Geminicoccus roseus DSM 18922: one gene and its partner. The protein of the gene in region 1 interacts with the protein of each later gene in a pairwise test. Links are inferred from orthologs where the notes say so. Each region holds a gene or a part of one and is shown on either strand. Other genes may lie near its edges. The genes, in order: GEMRO_RS0123415 and ndk.

The links.
Region 2: the proteins of GEMRO_RS0123415 (region 1) and ndk interact in binary tests that used the Escherichia coli proteins (3 or more experiments, as listed by UniProt). The link is inferred for Geminicoccus roseus DSM 18922 from one-to-one orthologs.

What each region holds. Positions count from the first base shown.
Region 1 is NZ_KE386572.1:4,739,858-4,748,152, forward strand. Bases 1,430-4,304 are described here. They hold GEMRO_RS0123415 (5-formyltetrahydrofolate cyclo-ligase), read left to right. Parts: upstream 1,430-2,501; coding sequence 2,502-3,107; downstream 3,108-4,304. Other genes in these bases: tkt (transketolase), read right to left, coding at 1,430-1,447; GEMRO_RS34765 (DUF4164 family protein), read left to right, coding at 1,655-1,945; GEMRO_RS0123410 (cell division protein ZapA), read left to right, coding at 1,950-2,297; GEMRO_RS0123420 (TIGR00282 family metallophosphoesterase), read left to right, coding at 3,143-3,961; GEMRO_RS0123425 (class I SAM-dependent rRNA methyltransferase), read left to right, coding at 4,046-4,304. Also shown: more of tkt, read right to left, coding at 1-1,429; more of GEMRO_RS0123425, read left to right, coding at 4,305-5,230; GEMRO_RS0123430 (peptidase domain-containing ABC transporter), read left to right, coding at 5,341-7,494; GEMRO_RS0123435 (HlyD family type I secretion periplasmic adaptor subunit), read left to right, coding at 7,511-8,295. UniProt on the Escherichia coli protein: Involved in the removal of 5-formyltetrahydrofolate.
Region 2 is NZ_KE386572.1:3,124,311-3,132,701, reverse strand. What follows is about bases 1,646-4,616. They hold ndk (nucleoside-diphosphate kinase), read right to left. Parts: upstream 3,357-4,616; coding sequence 2,934-3,356; downstream 1,646-2,933. Other genes in these bases: GEMRO_RS0115670 (leucyl aminopeptidase), read right to left, coding at 3,887-4,616; GEMRO_RS0115675 (DNA polymerase III subunit chi), read right to left, coding at 3,432-3,881; GEMRO_RS0115685 (MFS transporter), read left to right, coding at 1,694-2,911. Outside these bases: GEMRO_RS29955 (class I SAM-dependent methyltransferase), read right to left, coding at 1-345; GEMRO_RS0115690 (TerC family protein), read left to right, coding at 562-1,539; more of GEMRO_RS0115670, read right to left, coding at 4,617-5,383; LPS export ABC transporter permease LptF, read left to right, coding at 5,478-6,623; LPS export ABC transporter permease LptG, read left to right, coding at 6,610-7,764; GEMRO_RS29945 (LPS-assembly protein LptD), read left to right, coding at 7,772-8,391. UniProt on the Escherichia coli protein: Major role in the synthesis of nucleoside triphosphates other than ATP. The ATP gamma phosphate is transferred to the NDP beta phosphate via a ping-pong mechanism, using a phosphorylated active-site intermediate.

The DNA of each region.
Region 1 (8,295 bases):
GGTTGGGAATCGCGCGCAGCGCCGCCAGGTGCTCCACCGGCTGATGGGTCGGGCCATCCTCGCCCAGCCCGATCGAATCATGGGTGCCGACCAGGATCGAGCGGATCCCCATCAGGGCCGCCAGGCGGATCGAGGCCCGGCAATAGTCGGTGAACACCAGGAAGGTGCCCCCATAGGGGATCAGCCCGCCATGCAGCGCGATGCCGTTCATCGCCGCCATCATGCCGTGCTCGCGCACGCCATAGTGGAGATAGCGGCCGGACAGGTCGTCGGGCGTGATCGAGACGGTGGACGGCGTCTTGGTGTTGTTGGAGCCGGTCAAATCGGCGGAGCCGCCGATCAGCTCCGGCACCTCGGCGGTCAGCACCTTCAGCGCCTCTTCCGACGACTTGCGGGTCGCCCAGCTCGGCTTGTCCTGCACGAGCTTGGCCTTATAGGCCTGCATCGCCAGCTTGGCCGCCTCGGAGGGCTTGGCCGCCATGGCGGTTTCGAACACCTGCCGCTCGGGCGAGCCGTGCAGGCGCTCCTGCCAGTCGGCGTGCAGCCGTGCTCCCCTGCGGCCGACCTCGCGCCAGCCGTTCAGGATGGCCTCCGGCAGCTCGAACGCTTCATGCGCCCAGTTCAGCGCCAGCCGGGTCGCCGCGGTCTCGTCCTTGCCGAGCGGCGAGCCGTGCACGCCGTGGCCGCCGGCCTTAGTGGGCGCGCCCTTGCCGATCACGGTCCGGCAGGCGATCAGGGTCGGCTGGCCATTGGTCTTGGCGCGGGCGATGGCGGCATCGACCGCCTCGGGATCATGGCCGTCGACATGGTCGGTGGCCCAGCCATAGGCGGCGAACCGGGCCGGCACGTCCTCCGAGGAGGCCATCGACACCTTGCCGTCGATGGAGATGCCGTTGTCGTCCCAGAGCACGATCAGCTTGTTCAGCTTCAGGTGCCCGGCCAGGGCGCCCGCCTCGTGGCTGATGCCTTCCATCAGGCAGCCGTCGCCGGCGATCACGTAGGTGTGGTGGTCCACCAGGTCCTTGCCGAACCGCGCCGCAAGATGCGCCTCGGCGATCGCCATGCCGACCGCGTTGGCGAAGCCCTGGCCCAGCGGGCCGGTGGTGGTCTCGATGCCGGGCGCATGGCCGTATTCGGGATGCCCGGCTGTGCGTGCGCCGAACTGACGGAAGTTGCGCAGGTCCTCGATGTCCACGCCCTCGACCCCGGTCAGGTAGAGCAGCGCGTAGAGCAGCATCGAGCCGTGGCCGGCGGAGAGCACGAACCGGTCGCGGTCCGCCCATTTCGGATCGCCCGCGTCGAATTTCAGATGCCGGGTGAACAGCACCGTCGCGACCTCGGCCATGCCCATCGGCATCCCCGGATGGCCGGAGTTCGCCTTCTCGACGGCATCCACGGCCAGGAACCGGACCGCGTTCGCGAGGTCGTGGGTCGATACGTTGTTCATCGGCAGGCAGTCGTCGATTGGGTGGCGGACATGGACGGGCCGGCCCGGGGGCGGAAATCCCGTCGCGCGAAGCGGAAATCCACCCTGCACCCCGAAAAATCAACCTCTTCTTGGCTGACTCCGCCGAGCAGGCACGTTGACGTCCCGCTCCCGGCTCGGCAAGACCACGGGCATAGCTCGATCGCTACGGGAGCCGATGCGCGGCACATGACCTCCCTCGATGCCGCCAGGGCGAGACTGGACCAGGCCCTCGCCCGCTTGACCGAAGGCGTGGCCGCCAGCACGGCCCGCGCCGCGCATGGAGCCGACAGCACGGATCCTGCCGCCCATGACGCGCTGGTGCGGGACTACGAGGTCCTGCGCGACGAGCGCGACAGCCTCGCCGCCCGCCTGTCAGCGGCGGAGCAGCGGCTGGCCGACCTCGCCCGCAACGCCGACGAGCTGGGCAGGCGCCTGGACAGTGCTGTCGCCAAGGTCGAACGCCTGATGGAAAGCTGACCCGATGGGCATGGTCGATGTCACCGTCAACGGCCGCACCCACACGGTGCAGTGCGACGACGGCCAGGAAACGCGGCTCAAGCGGCTGGCGCAGTACGTCGACGGTCGGGTGCGTGAGCTGGGCGGCACCAATGGCCAGATCGGCGATCTGCGCCTGCTCGTGCTGACCAGCCTGATCATCTCGGACGAGCTGTCCGACGCCTATGACGAGATCAAGCGGCTGCGCACCTCCCTGGCCGACACCGCCAAGACCGGCGAGCAGAAGCTTGCCGATGAGTTGCAGCGCGTCGCCGAGCAAATCGAGCGTCTGGCTGATGCGTGCCACCTTGCCGAACCTCCGGCCACCACCTAGATTGAGCATGGCGGCGCTGCCCGGTGCGTGAGTGTCCACTAATATGCGCCTGGGCCTTCGTTCCAATAGGGAGCTGTCCCTGACGTGACCCTGGTCACGTTACATGGCGCCCACCTGCGTAGCAGGTCCCAGGAACAACCGGATCACCACGGCCAGGGTGGCGCCGCCGCTTCCTCCTCGATCGGCATCGCGGGAGCCCTCCTGTTGAGCGTCAGCTCCCGTTCCCCCGATGCGACCCTCGCCGCCGAGAAGGCAGGGCTGCGCCGCAGCCTGCTGACGCAGCGCATGGCGATGTCTCCGGCGGATGCCGCCGAGGCGAGCCTGCAGGCGGCCAGACGGTTCGTGCGCGCGCTCGACCTCTCGTCCACCGGCTGCGTCGCCCTGTTCTGGCCGCTCGATGGCGAGATCGATACCCGCCCCCTCCTCCATGCGCTCCACGCCCTGGGTGTGCCGACCGCGCTCGGCCGGATGCAGGGCCGCGACCGGCCGATCCGCTTCCATCGCTGGCAGCCGGGCGAACCGCTGGAGTGCGGCCCGTTCCGCGTCCAGCAACCGATGGCCACGAGCCCTCCGGTGGTGCCGCAGGTCGTGGCGACGCCGCTGCTGGCGTTCGACGCACAAGGCTACCGGCTGGGCTGGGGCGGCGGCTTCTACGACCGCACGCTTGCCGAACTGCGGGCCGGATCGTCGCCACCCGCCTGCGTCGGCTACGCGTTCGCCTGGCAGGAAGTCGAGCAGGTGCCGCGCGAGCCGTTCGACCAGCGCCTCGACATGGTAGTGACCGAGCAGCGGACCGTTCATACTGGCTGAGCCGCCGCGGCCTTTTGTTCTTCGGAGTGGAATCCTTGCGCATCTTGTTTGTCGGCGACGTGGTCGGCCGGTCGGGTCGTGCCGCCATCGAGCAGTACTTGCCCGGCCTGCGCCAGGACCTGGCGCTCGACGTCGTGGTGGTGAACGGCGAGAACGCCGCCGGCGGCTATGGCCTGACCGCCAAGATCGCCCAGCAGTTCTTCGAGCAGGGCGCCGACCTGATCACGCTCGGCAACCACGCCTGGGACCAGCGCGAGCTGCTGGGCCATATCGATTCCGAGCCGCGCATCGTTCGTCCGCTCAACATGATGCCCGGCACGCCCGGGCGTGGCAGCGGCGAGGTGCGCCTGCCCGACGGGCGCCGCGTCCTGGTGGTCCAGGTGCTGGGCCGCCTGTTCATGAACCTGGTCGACGATCCGATGCGCGCGCTGGAGGCCGAACTGGCCGAGATCCGTCTGGGCGCCGGCGTCGACGCCATTCTGGTCGACGTCCATGCCGAGGCCACCAGCGAGAAGCTGGCGCACGGCCATGGGTTCGACGGGCGGGTCAGCGCCGTGGTCGGCACCCATACCCATGTCCCCACCGCCGACCATCGCGTCCTGGCCGGCGGCACCGCCTTCATGACCGATGTCGGCATGACCGGCGATTACGACAGCGTGATCGGCATGGACAAGCACGCCTCCCTGGAACGCTGGCGCTCGCCCTTGCCGGGGAGGAAGATGGAACCGGCCCTGGGCGAGGCGACCCTGTGCGCGGCGCTGATCGAGACCGACGATTCAACCGGGCTGGCCCGGTCGATCGAGCCGGTCCGGATCGGCGGCTCCATGCCCGCGGCGATGCCCACTGTCCTCTAGGCCCGCGCCGGTTTCCGGGCCGAACCCGGCGACGCGACATCTCCTTCCAGCCCTCTCCCCTTATCGCAAGATCGAGCGCCCCCCATGTCCCTGCCGATGATCCATGTGCTTCCCGACCACGAGCGCCGCCTGCGCAACGGATCGCCCTGGATTTACAGCAACGAGATCAAGCCGGAGCCCAGCCTGCGTGGCCTGGAGCCCGGCACGCTGGTCAAGGTCGCGTTCGCCGACGGCAAGGCCTACGGCCTGGCGCACTACAACCCGCATTCCCTGATCGCCGGACGCGTGCTGACCCGTTCGCGCGACGTCGAGATCGGCCCGGCCTTCTTCGAGCGACGCTTCGCCCGGGCGCTGGCCCTGCGCGAACTGCTGTTCGACACGCCCTACTACCGCCTGTGCCATGGCGAGGCCGACGGGCTGCCCGGCCTGATCGTGGATCGCTACGGTGATACCCTGGTGGCCCAGGTAAACACCGCCGGCATGGACAAGGCCCAGGACGCCTGGCTGGCAGCGCTCGACCGCGTCCTCTCCCCCGCCAGGATCATCTACAAGGGCGACGCGCCGGTCCGCACCCTGGAGGGGCTGCCGGAGGACGTGCGGGTCGTCAAAGGTCCAGAGGACTCTCCCACCTATGCCGAGGAGAACGGCCGCCGCTTCCTGGTCGACCCGATCGGCGGGCAGAAGACCGGCTGGTTCTACGACCAGCGCGCCAACCATGCGTTCGCCGCCCGCTTCGCCCAAGGGCGCGACGTGCTGGACGTGTATTCCTACGCCGGCGGCTTCGGCCTGGCGGCAGCCGCCTCCGGCGCGAGCTCGGTCCTGATGGTCGACCGCTCCCAGGCCGCCATCGACAATGCCCGGGCCAGCGCCGACATGCAGGGCGTTGCGGACCGGTGCAGCTTCCAGCGCTCCGACGCCTATGACGCGCTGGACCGGCTGGGCAAGGAGAGCCGCAGGTTCGGGCTGGTGATCTGCGATCCGCCTGCCTTCGTGAAGTCGAAGAAGGACCTGAAGGCCGGGCTGAAGGGCTACCGCAAGCTGGCCCGTGCCGGGGCGGCCGTGGTCGTCGAGCAGGGCTTCCTCGTGATCTCGTGCTGCTCCCACAACGTCGACGCCGAATCCTTCCTGGCGGAGGTTTGGGCCGGGATCCGCGAGGCTGGCCGGGGGGGCCGCGTGCTGCATCGCGCCGGTGCGGACGCCGATCACCCGATCCACCCGGCGCTGCCCGAGACAGTCTACCTGAAGTTCCTGGTCTGGGCGCTCGACTGACCTGCTCCTGGTTGGTCTAATTCAACCATAGGTATTGCACTGCGCCCAACAATTCGCCTAGACGATGGCGTGGCTCTTTCGCCATGCCGCCGTCTGGACGGATTGCCGCGATGTCGACCACCAGGATCCGTGCCGCATCCGCCGAGGCGACCGCCGAGCGGGCTGACGCCGATCACGATGTCCTGCTGACCGCCTTTTCCCGGCTGGCGACCATGCTCGAACGGCCGGTCGGCATGGCCGAGATGCGCGCGGCGGCCCCGATGCCCGAGGGACCGGTGGATCGCCGCCACCTGGCCCGGATGGCGCACCGGCTGGGCTTCGACGTGGCGATGGTGAAGCCCAGCGCGCGCCGGCTGCGGGGCCTGCCCATCCCCTACCTCGTGATCGGCCGCAAGGCGGGCGAGGCCTGGATCGCGCGGGCGGCGAGCGGCGACGCGCTGGTGCTGGTGGATCCCTCGACCGGCGCCACCGAGACAATGGATCGGGGCAGCGTCGCCGCGCGCGCCGACGGAATCCTGCTGATCCGCCCGGAGGACAAGGATCGCGAGAAGGCCGGGTCCTGGCGCGACGACCTGTTCGAGCGGCTGCGCCCGGTCCTGGCGGAGCTGATCGTCGCCTCGGTGGTGATCAACCTGATCGCGCTGGCAGCGCCGCTGTTCATGATGGTCGTCTACAACAAGGTGGTCAGCCACGGCGCGCTCGGCACCCTGGACGTGCTGACGGTCGGCATGATCACCCTGGTCCTGTTCGAGATGGCGCTGCGCGCGGTGCGCTCGCACATCTCGGCCCATACCGGCGCCCGGCTCGACGCAGCGATGGGAGCGGAGGTGATGCACCACGTGGTGCGCCTGCCGTTCCGGGTGTTCGAGCAGATGTCGGCCGGGCAGATGGTGGAGCGGCTGCGCCAGCTGGAGCCGATCCGGACCTTCTTCACCTCGCAGATGCCGCTGGTCCTGGTCGACCTGGCCTTCTCGCTTCTGTTCGTGGCCGCGGTGTTCGCGCTCGATTCCCGCCTGGGGCTGACGGTGCTGGCCGCGATCCCGCCGTTCTTCGCCCTGTCCTGGCTGGCCCATCGCAGTCAGGCCCGGCTGCTGCGTGGCCATTTTCGGGCCCAGGCGGCCAAGGCTGCGGTGATGGGGGAGACGGTCGCCAATGCCCTCACCGTCAAGTATCTGGGCCTGGAGCCCGAGATGGAGCGCCGCTTCGAGAAGCGGCTGGCGGAGAGCGCCTGGACCGGCTTTCGCGCGGGCGACGTCTCAGGAATTGCCGCGGCGATCGGCCTGGGCCTGCAGCAGGCGGCCGCGCTCGTCCTGATCTATGTCGGCGCTCGCGCGATCGTCGCCGGCGACCTCACCATCGGCGCCCTGTTCGCCGCCAGCATCCTGGGCGCCCGGGCGCTGGCGCCGCTCCGGCAGATCTTCGGCACCTGGCGGGAGTTGCAGACGGTGCGCGAGGCGTTCGCCCGGCTGGACACGCTGATGGCGGAGGAGGTCGAGGGGACCGAGGCCAGCGGCCATGGCGACGTGAAGCTGAGTGGCCGCCTCAAGCTCGAGGGTGTGAGCTTCGGCTATCGCGGCGACGGCCGGCCCGCCATCGAGGACGTGACCCTGGAGGTCGAGCAAGGACGGATCCTGGGCGTCACCGGCGCTCCCGGCTCGGGCAAGAGCACGCTGGTCAAGCTGCTCTTGGGCGTCGAGGCGCCGACCGGGGGCCGCGTCTTGATCGACGACTTCGACGTGCGCCGGCTGGCGCCCTCGGTCTACCGCTCGCAGATCGGCGTGGTCCCGCAGGACATCCAGCTCTTTGCGGGCACGATCGCCGAGAACATCACCATGGGTGCGCCGGACCGAAGCTTTGCCCGGGTGGTCGCCGCCGCCCGGTTCGTCGGGCTGCACGAGGCGGTCCAGCGCCTGCCCGAGGGCTACGACACCCGGCTCGGCGAGCGCGGCGCTGGCCTGTCGACCGGGCAGCGCCAGCTGGTCGCGATCGCCCGGGCCCTTGTCCGCAATCCCCGCATCCTGGTGATGGACGAGGCCACCAGCGCCCTCGACACCGCCACCGAGGAGGCGTTCCTGGCCAACCTGCGCCGCGCCGCCGCCGGCCGCACCATCGTGCTGATCACCCACCGGATCGCGGCGCTGTCCTTGTGCGACGAGGTGGTGGTGCTGCAGCACGGCAAGATCGTCCGCAGCGGCCCCTCCGCCGAGATCGTGGCCCATCTCTCGGGCCGCACCGCTCGCTCCAACCTCCACGCCGTATCCTGATCGAAGGGAGGGCGACATGGCGTTCCTGGCCCGCTGGACCGACTTTCTTCCCGACGCCCAGGGGCTGATCGAGCGGCGCGCCTCGCCGCTCGCGAGGGTGCTGGTTCTCTCGATCGCCGGCCTGCTCGCCTGCCTGATCGGCTGGATGGCCTGGGCGCAGGTCGAGCAGGTCGTCCGGGCGGAAGGCCAGGTGGAGCCGAAGGGCCGTGCCAAGCTGATCAACCACCCGAACGGCGGCAAGATCGCCGAGATCCTGGTGGAGGAAGGCGAGCATATCGCCGCCGGCGCGGTGCTGGTCCGCTTCGATCCCGAGATCCGTGAGGCGGAGCGCGCCGACCTGCGGGCGCGCCTTGCCTCCGCGACCGCTTCGGCGGCGCGGCTGGAAGCCGAGGCGGACAATCGTGAGCCGGCCTTCCCAAGCCTCCTGGCCGAAGCCGATCCAGCCCTCATCGAGGACGAGCTCCGCCTGTCGCGGGCCCGCACCGATGCCGCCGCCAACGAAAAGCGTGCGCTGGAGGAGCGGATCCTGGCCAGAACCTCCGACACCAAGGCGGCGGCAGCGGAAATCGCCCGCCTCAGGAACAGCTTGAGCCTGCAGAGGCAACAGCTTGAGGCAGTGAGAGAACTTGCCTCGCGGGATCTCTATCCCCGCATGAAGCTGGTGGCGGTGGAGCAGCAGGTCGCCGATCTGGCCGGGGAGCTTGCCAAGGCAGAGCAGCACCTGCTCACTGCCCGGGCCGAGCTGGAGGAGAGCCGGACCCGCTCCGCCGCGATCGACACCGAGCGCCGCTCCAGCGTGCT
Region 2 (8,391 bases), 1.6 Mb from region 1 along the record:
CACCGAGCACAAGGTCCAGGTCGAGACCGCCACGTCGATCGACTGGTCGGTGATGGGCAGCCTCTCGGCGGTTCCCTGGCGCAGGTGGACGGGGAACGCCATCCAGGCCGCCCGACGATGGGCACGCTGCAGCAGCGGCATCGACGGGTCGACCCCCACCACGCTCTCCAGCGACCGTGGATAGTAGCCCAGGTTGAGGCCGGAGCCGATCCCGACCTCCAGCACCTTGCCATGGGCGGGAGCGGTCGCCTCGCTGCGCAGCCGGGCGAACATCCCGCGCGCCATCACCCGGTCCATCACCGGCGGCAGGATCGACCGGTTCCAGAAATGCAGGCTGGACGCCAAGCCGTCGCCTCCCCGTCCCGATAGACCGCAGCCACGCACAAAGCCCGCCGCACCGTCCAGCATTCGTTGCAGCCCAGGCCTTGAAGATCGCCGACCTGTGCCCCAAGTCACGCGACATTGGGTCCGGGCCCCTCTGGTAGCCGTCAATCGGCTGCGATGTCGGACTGCCTCGTTGGCAGATTGGCATGCAGTCTGCCGCTTGAGACGGACACCATCATGGATATCGCCTCTTTTCTTTTCGCTCCGGTCATGGGCAAGCCTGCCTGGATGTGGCTGCTCTTCCTGGGCATTGTCCTCACCATCCTCGTGCTCGACCTGGGCGTTCTGCACCGCAAGCAGCGCGAGATCGGCGTGCGCGAGTCGATGCTGCTCTCCCTGGGCTATATGGGTCTGGCCGGCCTGTTCGGCCTCTATGTTCTCTGGCAGATGGGCGGCAATGCTGCGGCGGAGTTCTACACGGGCTACCTGATCGAGTGGAGCCTCTCCCTCGACAACGTCTTCGTCATCTCCCTGATCTTCACCTATTTCCACGTCCCGCGGATCTACCAGCACCGGGTACTGTTCTGGGGCATCATCGGCGTGATCGTCATGCGCGGCACGATGATCTTCCTGGGCGCCGCGCTGGTCCACGAGTTCGACTGGGTGATGTATCTGTTCGGCGCTTTCCTGCTGTTCACCGGCGTGAAGCTCCTGATGACCGTCGACAGCGAGCCGGACATCGCCAGCAACCCCGTGCTGAAGATCACCCGGCGGCTGTTCCGCGTCACCGACCGTGTCGACGGCAACCACTTCTTCATCCACGCTCCCCACCCGGTGACCGGCAAGATGGTCCGCTACGCCACGCCGCTGTTCATGGCGCTGGTGCTGGTCGAGTTCGTCGATCTGGTATTCGCGGTGGATTCGGTGCCAGCCATCTTCGCGATCACCAAGGACCCCTTCATCGTCTACACCAGCAACATCTTTGCTGTTCTGGGCCTTCGCTCTCTTTATTTTGCCTTGGCCGCGATGATCCATCGCTTTCATTATCTCAAGTACGCCCTGGCCCTGGTGCTCATCTTCATCGGCGGCAAGATCTTTTATACCCAGATCTGGGGCAAGATGGATCCGGCGATCTCGCTGGGCATCACCTTCGCGATCCTGGTGAGCGGCGTGGTCTACTCGTTCCTGCGCACCCGCCGGGAGGGCGCGGTCTGACCGCACTTCCGGCACCGTCGCCGACCATCTAAAGGAAGACGTTCGAGCGAGGGGTGGCCGCGTGGGCCGCCCCTCGTCCGCGTCTGTTTTACACGAACGAACCCGAGCGGCCGGAAGCGGGCGGTCCAGCCGGGTCCCAGCGGTGATGACGGCAATGGCTTCGGCGATGGTCGCGAAAACGCCGTCCGATCTGAAAGTGATCGGGCTGATCGGCGTCGCGCATTTCGGTTCGCACTTCTACCACCTGATCCTCCCGCCGCTGTTCCCGATCCTCAAGGACGACCTCGGCGTGTCCTGGGCCGAGCTTGGCCTGCTGAGCTCGGTGTTCTTCGCCGCCTCCGGGCTCAGCCAGGCCCCGGCCGGCTTCCTGGTCGACCGGTTCGGCGCGCACCGGATCCTGATCGCGGGGCTGGTGCTGCTGGCCATCGCCACCGGTCTGGTCGGCTTCGTGCAGGACTGGGCGCTCATGCTGCCGCTGGCGGCGCTTGCCGGCATCGGCAACAGCGTGTTCCATCCCGCCGACTATGCCATTTTGGGCCGGCGGATCAGTCCGCACCGGATGGGACGGGCCTTTTCCGTTCACACGATCGGCGGGGCGCTCGGCTGGGCCGCGGCACCGGTGTTCGTCACCGCGATCGCCGCCACGTTCGGCTGGCGGGCCGCGGTGATCGCCGCCACGCTTCCGGGTCTGCTCATCACCGTGGCCCTGGTGTGGTCCCGTCCCGACATCACCATCCCCACCACCCGCGACATGGCGCACGAGACGCGGGAGACCGGCGCGCCCGGCCTGCTGCGCACCCTGTTCGGCGTGGCGATCCTCGGCTGCTTCCTGTTCTTCGCCCTGCAGTCGGTCTCGCAGATCACGCTGCAGAGCTTTCTCCCGTCGATCTTGGTGCAGCTCCATGGGACGCCGCTCCTGGTGGGCACCACCACGGTGACCGCCTTCATCGTCGGCAGCGCCATCGGCACGGGCGTCGGCGGAATGCTGGCCGACCGCTCCGGGCAGCATGGCTGGCTTCTGGCCGGCGGCCTGGGTGCCAGCGCGCTGTGCATCCTGGGGGTAGCGGTCCTGCCGCTGAACGAGCCCGGCCTGCTGGCGCTGATCGCCCTGGCCGGCGGTCTTGCCGGCGCGACCATGCCGTCGCGCGACCTGATGGTGCGGGCCGCGGCCCCGCCGGGCTCGGCCGGCCGGGTGTTCGGCTTCGCTTATTCTGGCCTGGATCTGGGGGCGACCTTCGCGCCGACCTTTGTCGGCTTCCTGCTCGATCGCGGCCAGCCCCAGACGGTGCTGCTCGTGGCAGCGCTGGCGACCATCCTGTCCATCGGGGCGGCCCGCATGGTGGGATCCGCCAGCAGGTCGGGCGCCGCCTGAGCGGCGACGCCCTTCTGGAAAATCAGCCGACGATCTCAATGCCGGCGAAGAAGAACGCGATCTCGATCGCGGCATTCTCCTGGCTGTCGGAGCCATGGGCCGAATTCGCCTCGATCGATTCGGCGAACAGCTTGCGGATGGTGCCTTCCTCGGCATTGGCCGGGTTGGTGGCGCCCATCACCTCGCGGTAGCGGGCGACCGCATTCTCGCCTTCCAGGACCTGCACCACGACCGGGCCGCTGGTCATGAACTCGACCAGCGAGTTGAAGAAGGGGCGCTCCTTGTGGACGCCATAGAACGCCTCGGCCTGCGCCTTGGAGAGCTGGATGCGCTTCTGGGCGACGATGCGCAGGCCGCCCTTCTCGATGACGGCGTTGATGGCGCCGGTCAGGTTGCGGCGGGTGGCGTCGGGCTTGATGATGGAGAAGGTGCGCTCGAGAGCCATGGGAAATCTCATCCGATACGGAGATGGGTTCGGGCCGCGCCTTTAGCAGCACGGCCGCTCCCTGGCCACTCCGGCTCAACCCTCCTCGCGGGCCTTCTCCCAGCCTCCCCGCTCGTCCTGCCGCCAGTAGACCAGCTTGTGCCCGGCCGCGCGCCGGGCGCGCCAGCGCTCCCGCGCCGCTTCCACCGCCTCGGGATCGCCGCCGTCGAACAGGTCGAGCACCCGGGCAAAGCTCGCCAGGTCGTCGTCGCAAGCGCGGTCGACCAACACGAGCAGCGTCGCCTCGTTGGGGTTCTCGACCTGCTCGGTCAGCCAGATCGGCTGCATCGCCGGGTTGCCGTCGGCGCGGGTGCCGTGCGGCAGCCAGGAATCTGCTTCGTAGACCCACAGATGCCGGTCCAGCGCGTCGACCCGCTCGCGCGAGGCGGCGCGCAGCACGACGCGCATCCGGGACTGGACCACCTTGCCCAGGAGACGCGGCAGCGCGTCCTCCAGGCTGGAGCGGGTCAGATGGTAGAAGCCGATCTCGCTCAGTGCGCTTCGTCCTCATAGGAGCGGGCCAGCGCGTCGAGCAGGCGCACGCCGAAACCCGTGGCGCCCTTGCCCGACAGCGGCAGGTCGCGGCTGCTCCAGACCGTACCGGCCACGTCCAGATGCGCCCACGGCACCCCGGCCACGAACTGCTCGATGAATACCGCCCCTGCCGTGCTGCCCGCCTGCCGGGCCCGGCCGGTGTTCTTGATGTCGGCGATCTCCGACTTGATGTGCTTGGCGTAGGCCTTGCCGAGCGGCAGCCGCCACAGCGTCTCGCCCACCTGCTCGCCAGCCCGGGTCAGCCTGGCCGCCAGTTCCTCGTCGTTGCTGAACAGCCCGGCATGCTCATGGCCGAGCGCCACGATCACGGCCCCGGTCAGGGTCGCGAGGTCGACGATCAGCTTGGGCTTGAAGCGGTCCTGCGTGTACCAGATCGCGTCGGCCAGCACGAGCCGGCCCTCGGCGTCGGTGTTGATCACCTCGATCGTGGTGCCGGACATTGCCCGCACCACGTCGCCCGGCCGCTGCGCGTTGCCGTCCGGCATGTTCTCCACCAGGCCCAGCACGCCGACCACGTCGACCTTTGCCTTGCGCCGGGCCAGCGCCTCCATGGCCCCGAACACGGCGCCGGCACCGCCCATGTCGAACTTCATGTCCTCCATGCCGCCGGCCGGCTTGATCGAGATGCCGCCGGTATCAAAGCACACGCCCTTGCCGACAAAGGCGATCGGACTGTCCTCTCCGCCACCGCCGTTCCAGCGCAGCACCACCAGGCGCGGCGCCCGCCGGCTGCCCTGGGCCACCCCCAGGATGGCGCCCATGCCGAGTTCGCGCATGGCGTTCTCGTCCAGCACCTCGACCTCGAGACCCAGCGAGCGGAGCTTGAGCGCCTCGTCGGCAAAGCTTTCCGGATAAAGGACATTGGCGGGTTCGGTGACCAGCGCCCGCGTGTGGTTCACCCCGGCAAGCACGGCCTCGGCCTCGGCCAGGTCCTTGCGGGCCGAAACCTCGTCCAGGACCGCGACGGCGAGACGGCTTGGTCCAGCCGCCTGGTCGTCCTCGTCGGTCTTCTTGTACTTGTCGAAGCGCCAGGACCGCAGCCGCAACCCGGTCACCAGCGCGAGTTGCGCCTGGTCGGCCGGCACCGGCAGCTCGATGCCCTCCGGCGACGCCAGCGTAACGCTTCCGCCCTCCAGCCGGGCCAGCGCCGCCCACAGGCTGCCGCCCAGCTGCTCGATCTCCAGCCGGTCCAGATCGTCCTTGCCCATCCCCAGCAGCCAGACTCGGTCGAGGCCGGTGCCCGCCGGAAAAGGCAGTTCCAGGATGGCGCCATGCTTCCAGCGCCGTCCGGCATCGTCGATCACCCGGCGGATCAGGCCGCCGGAATGGGTGTCCAGCGCCTGGGCCATTTTCCCGAGCGCGCCGCTCACGCCCACCGGCACCACCACCCGTCCGGCGGCAGGTAGCTCGGATCGCTCCAGGGTCACGTCCATCGATCGAAGTCCTCGCATCAAACAGAGAGCACCAGCCCATGCTCATGTGGGAGCACCATCGACCGGCGACGAGGTGGGCGTCTAAGATGCCGCCATGCCTGTCTATGTGCGCTACCTGCTCTCCCAACTCGCCGTGCCAACCATGGTGGCCGTCATCGCCGTGGCAGGAGCGGTATGGCTGTCGCAATCGTTGCGGCTGTTCGACCTGATCGTCAACAAGGGCCTGCCTGCCACCACCTTCCTGTGGCTGACGGCGCTGCTGTTCCCGTCGCTGCTGCTGGTGGTCCTGCCGCTGGCCCTGCTGGTGGCGACGATCTTCACCTATGCCCGGCTGTGGAACGACAGCGAGCTGATCGCGCTGAAGGCTTCCGGCCGCTCCGATCTGGATCTGGCCAAGCCGGCGCTCTACCTGGCCGCAATCGTGACCCTGGTCTGCTACCTGATCTCGATGGTGCTGATGCCGGCGGGAGCGCGGGCGTTCAAGGATCTCGAGCACGAGATCCGCAACAGCTACACCTTCGTGCTGCTCCAGGAAGGCGTGTTCAATGCACCGGCCCCAGGGGTCACCGTCTACGTGGAGCAGCGCCAGCCCGACGGATCGCTGAGCGGCCTGCTGGTCGATGACGCGCGCAACCCGGATGCCGCCTCGACCATCACGGCCGAGCGGGGGGTGCTGGTCACGGTCGGCGACGAGCCGCGCCTCGTGCTGGAGCGGGGCACCCGCCAGGAGCGCGCGCCGGACGGGCGGGTATCGGCCTTGCATTTCGACGCCTACACCGTCGACCTGACCACGCTCAGCGACGACGAGGACTCCTATCGCTGGCGCAAGCCCAAGGAGCGCTACCTCAGCGAGCTGCTCTGGCCAGCCGATGATGTCGACGACCAGAAGAACCGCACCCGCCTGATCTCGGCGGCCCATGACCGGCTCACCACGCCCCTGGCGCCGATCGTCCTCGTGCTGATCGCGCTGGCCGTCCTTCTGCCGGCGGACCTGGACCGGCGTGGCCACGGCAAGCGCATCGCCCTGGCGGTCGCCCTCGCCACCGTCCAGCAACTCGTCCAGCTCGCGGCCACCAGCTTCACGATCAACTCGCTCACCTTTCTGCCGCTCTTCTATCTGGCGCAGATCGTGCCCGCCGTCCTTGCCATCCTGGTGCTGACCGGCCAGATCGGCCGGCGCCGCAGTCGCAGGCCTAGCCTGCCTGGCGGACCTCAGGGAGTGGCACGTGCGGGAGCTTGAGTTTGCGGGCAGCCCCAGGGCGGGCCAGCGGGACCGCCGTCGCTGGGGCTTCTCCTGGACCTTTGCGCGCTACCAGGCCCGCGCCCTGATCCAGTCGGTCCTGGCGGTCACGCTCGGCCTGGTTCTCCTGGTCGTGATGTTCGATGCGATCGAGCAGCTGCGGCGCTCCGGCACCCGGGAGAGCGGCGGTCTGGGCGATGTCGTGGAGCTCGCGCTCCTGCACGCGCCGTCCACGGCCCTGCAGCTTCTGCCCTTCACCATGCTGTTCGCGGCGATGCTGACCTTCCGGCGGCTGTCGCGCTCGAACGAGCTGGTGGCGGCGCGCGCGGCGGGCATCTCGATCTGGCAGCTCCTGCTGCCGGTCTGGGGCATCGCCCTGGTGCTGGGCACCGTCGCCGTCACCGTGCTGAACCCGGTCAATGCCGCGCTGTACGCACGCTACGAGGCCCGGGTCGACATGCTGGAGGACGGGGATCTCGACCGGATGGACGTCGCCAGCGGCGGCCTGTGGCTGCGCCAGAACTGGAACGACCTTCCGATCGTGGTGCATGCGCGCGGGGTCGCCGACGAGCAGGCCATGGGCCTTTCCGAGGTGACGATCTTTCTGCTGGACGCCAACGGGGGCTATGCCGGCCGCATCGACGCCCCGGGCGCCGAGCTGACCAAGGGCTACTGGCTCCTGAGGGATGCCGCCACCGCCGAGCCGTCGGGCCAGATGAGGCGGGATGAGGTCCTGCGGATCCCGACAAACCTGTCACCTGAGCGAATCCATCGCGGCCTGGCTCTGCCCGAGACCATCTCGTTCTGGGCCCTGCCGGACTACATCGCCACGCTGCGCTCGATCGGCCTGCCGACCCGTGGCCATGTCGTCCACTACCAGAACCTCCTGGCCACGCCGCTGATGTTCGCGGCGATGCTGCTGATCGGCACGGTGTTCTCGCTGCGCTTCGGCCGGCGCGGCGGCACGCTGGTGTTCGTCGGGATGGGCATCGCGTCCGGCTTCGTTTTCTTCGTGTTCGCCAATGTCGTGCTGGCGGTGGGGCTGTCCGGTCGGCTACCAGCGGAATTGGCCGCTTGGACACCGGCGGTCGTGGCGATCCTCCTGGGACTTGCCCTCCTGTTCCACACCGAGGACGGTTGAGCGTCGAATGAGTCTTGCCCGTTGTCTTCGGCGAATGGTGCTCGCCGCGACCATTCTCTGCCCGCTCGCCATGCCCGCCCTGGCCCAGGAAGGGGAGCCGGAGCCCGAGGTCCTGCTGACCGCCGACCGGCTGGACTACCAGCAGCGGGAGAACCTCATCATCGCCGAGGGGGACGTCGAGCTGACCCGCGAGGGCCGCACCCTGCTGGCCCAGAAGATCACCTGGAACCGCGACACCAACATCGTCATCGCGGAGGGCAACGTCGTCATCGTCGGCGAGGACGGCGAGACCCTGTTCGGCGACAAGGTCGAGCTCTCCGACAGCCTGCGCGCCGGTTTCATCGAGGATGTCGGCGTGCTGCTCGCCGACGACAGCCGCCTGGCGGCGCGCCGCGCCCTGCGCTCGAGCGGCAACCAGACCGTCCTCGACCGCGCCGTCTACAGCCCCTGCCCCTTGTGCGAGGACCCGGAAAGCTCGCCGCTCTGGCAGATCAAGAGCCGCAAGGTGACCCATGATCAGACCGCCAAGGAGGTGGTCTACGAGGATGCGACCTTCGACCTGTTCGGCATCCCGGTCATGTACATGCCGAAGTTCAGTCACCCCGATCCGTCGGTGAAGCGAAAGTC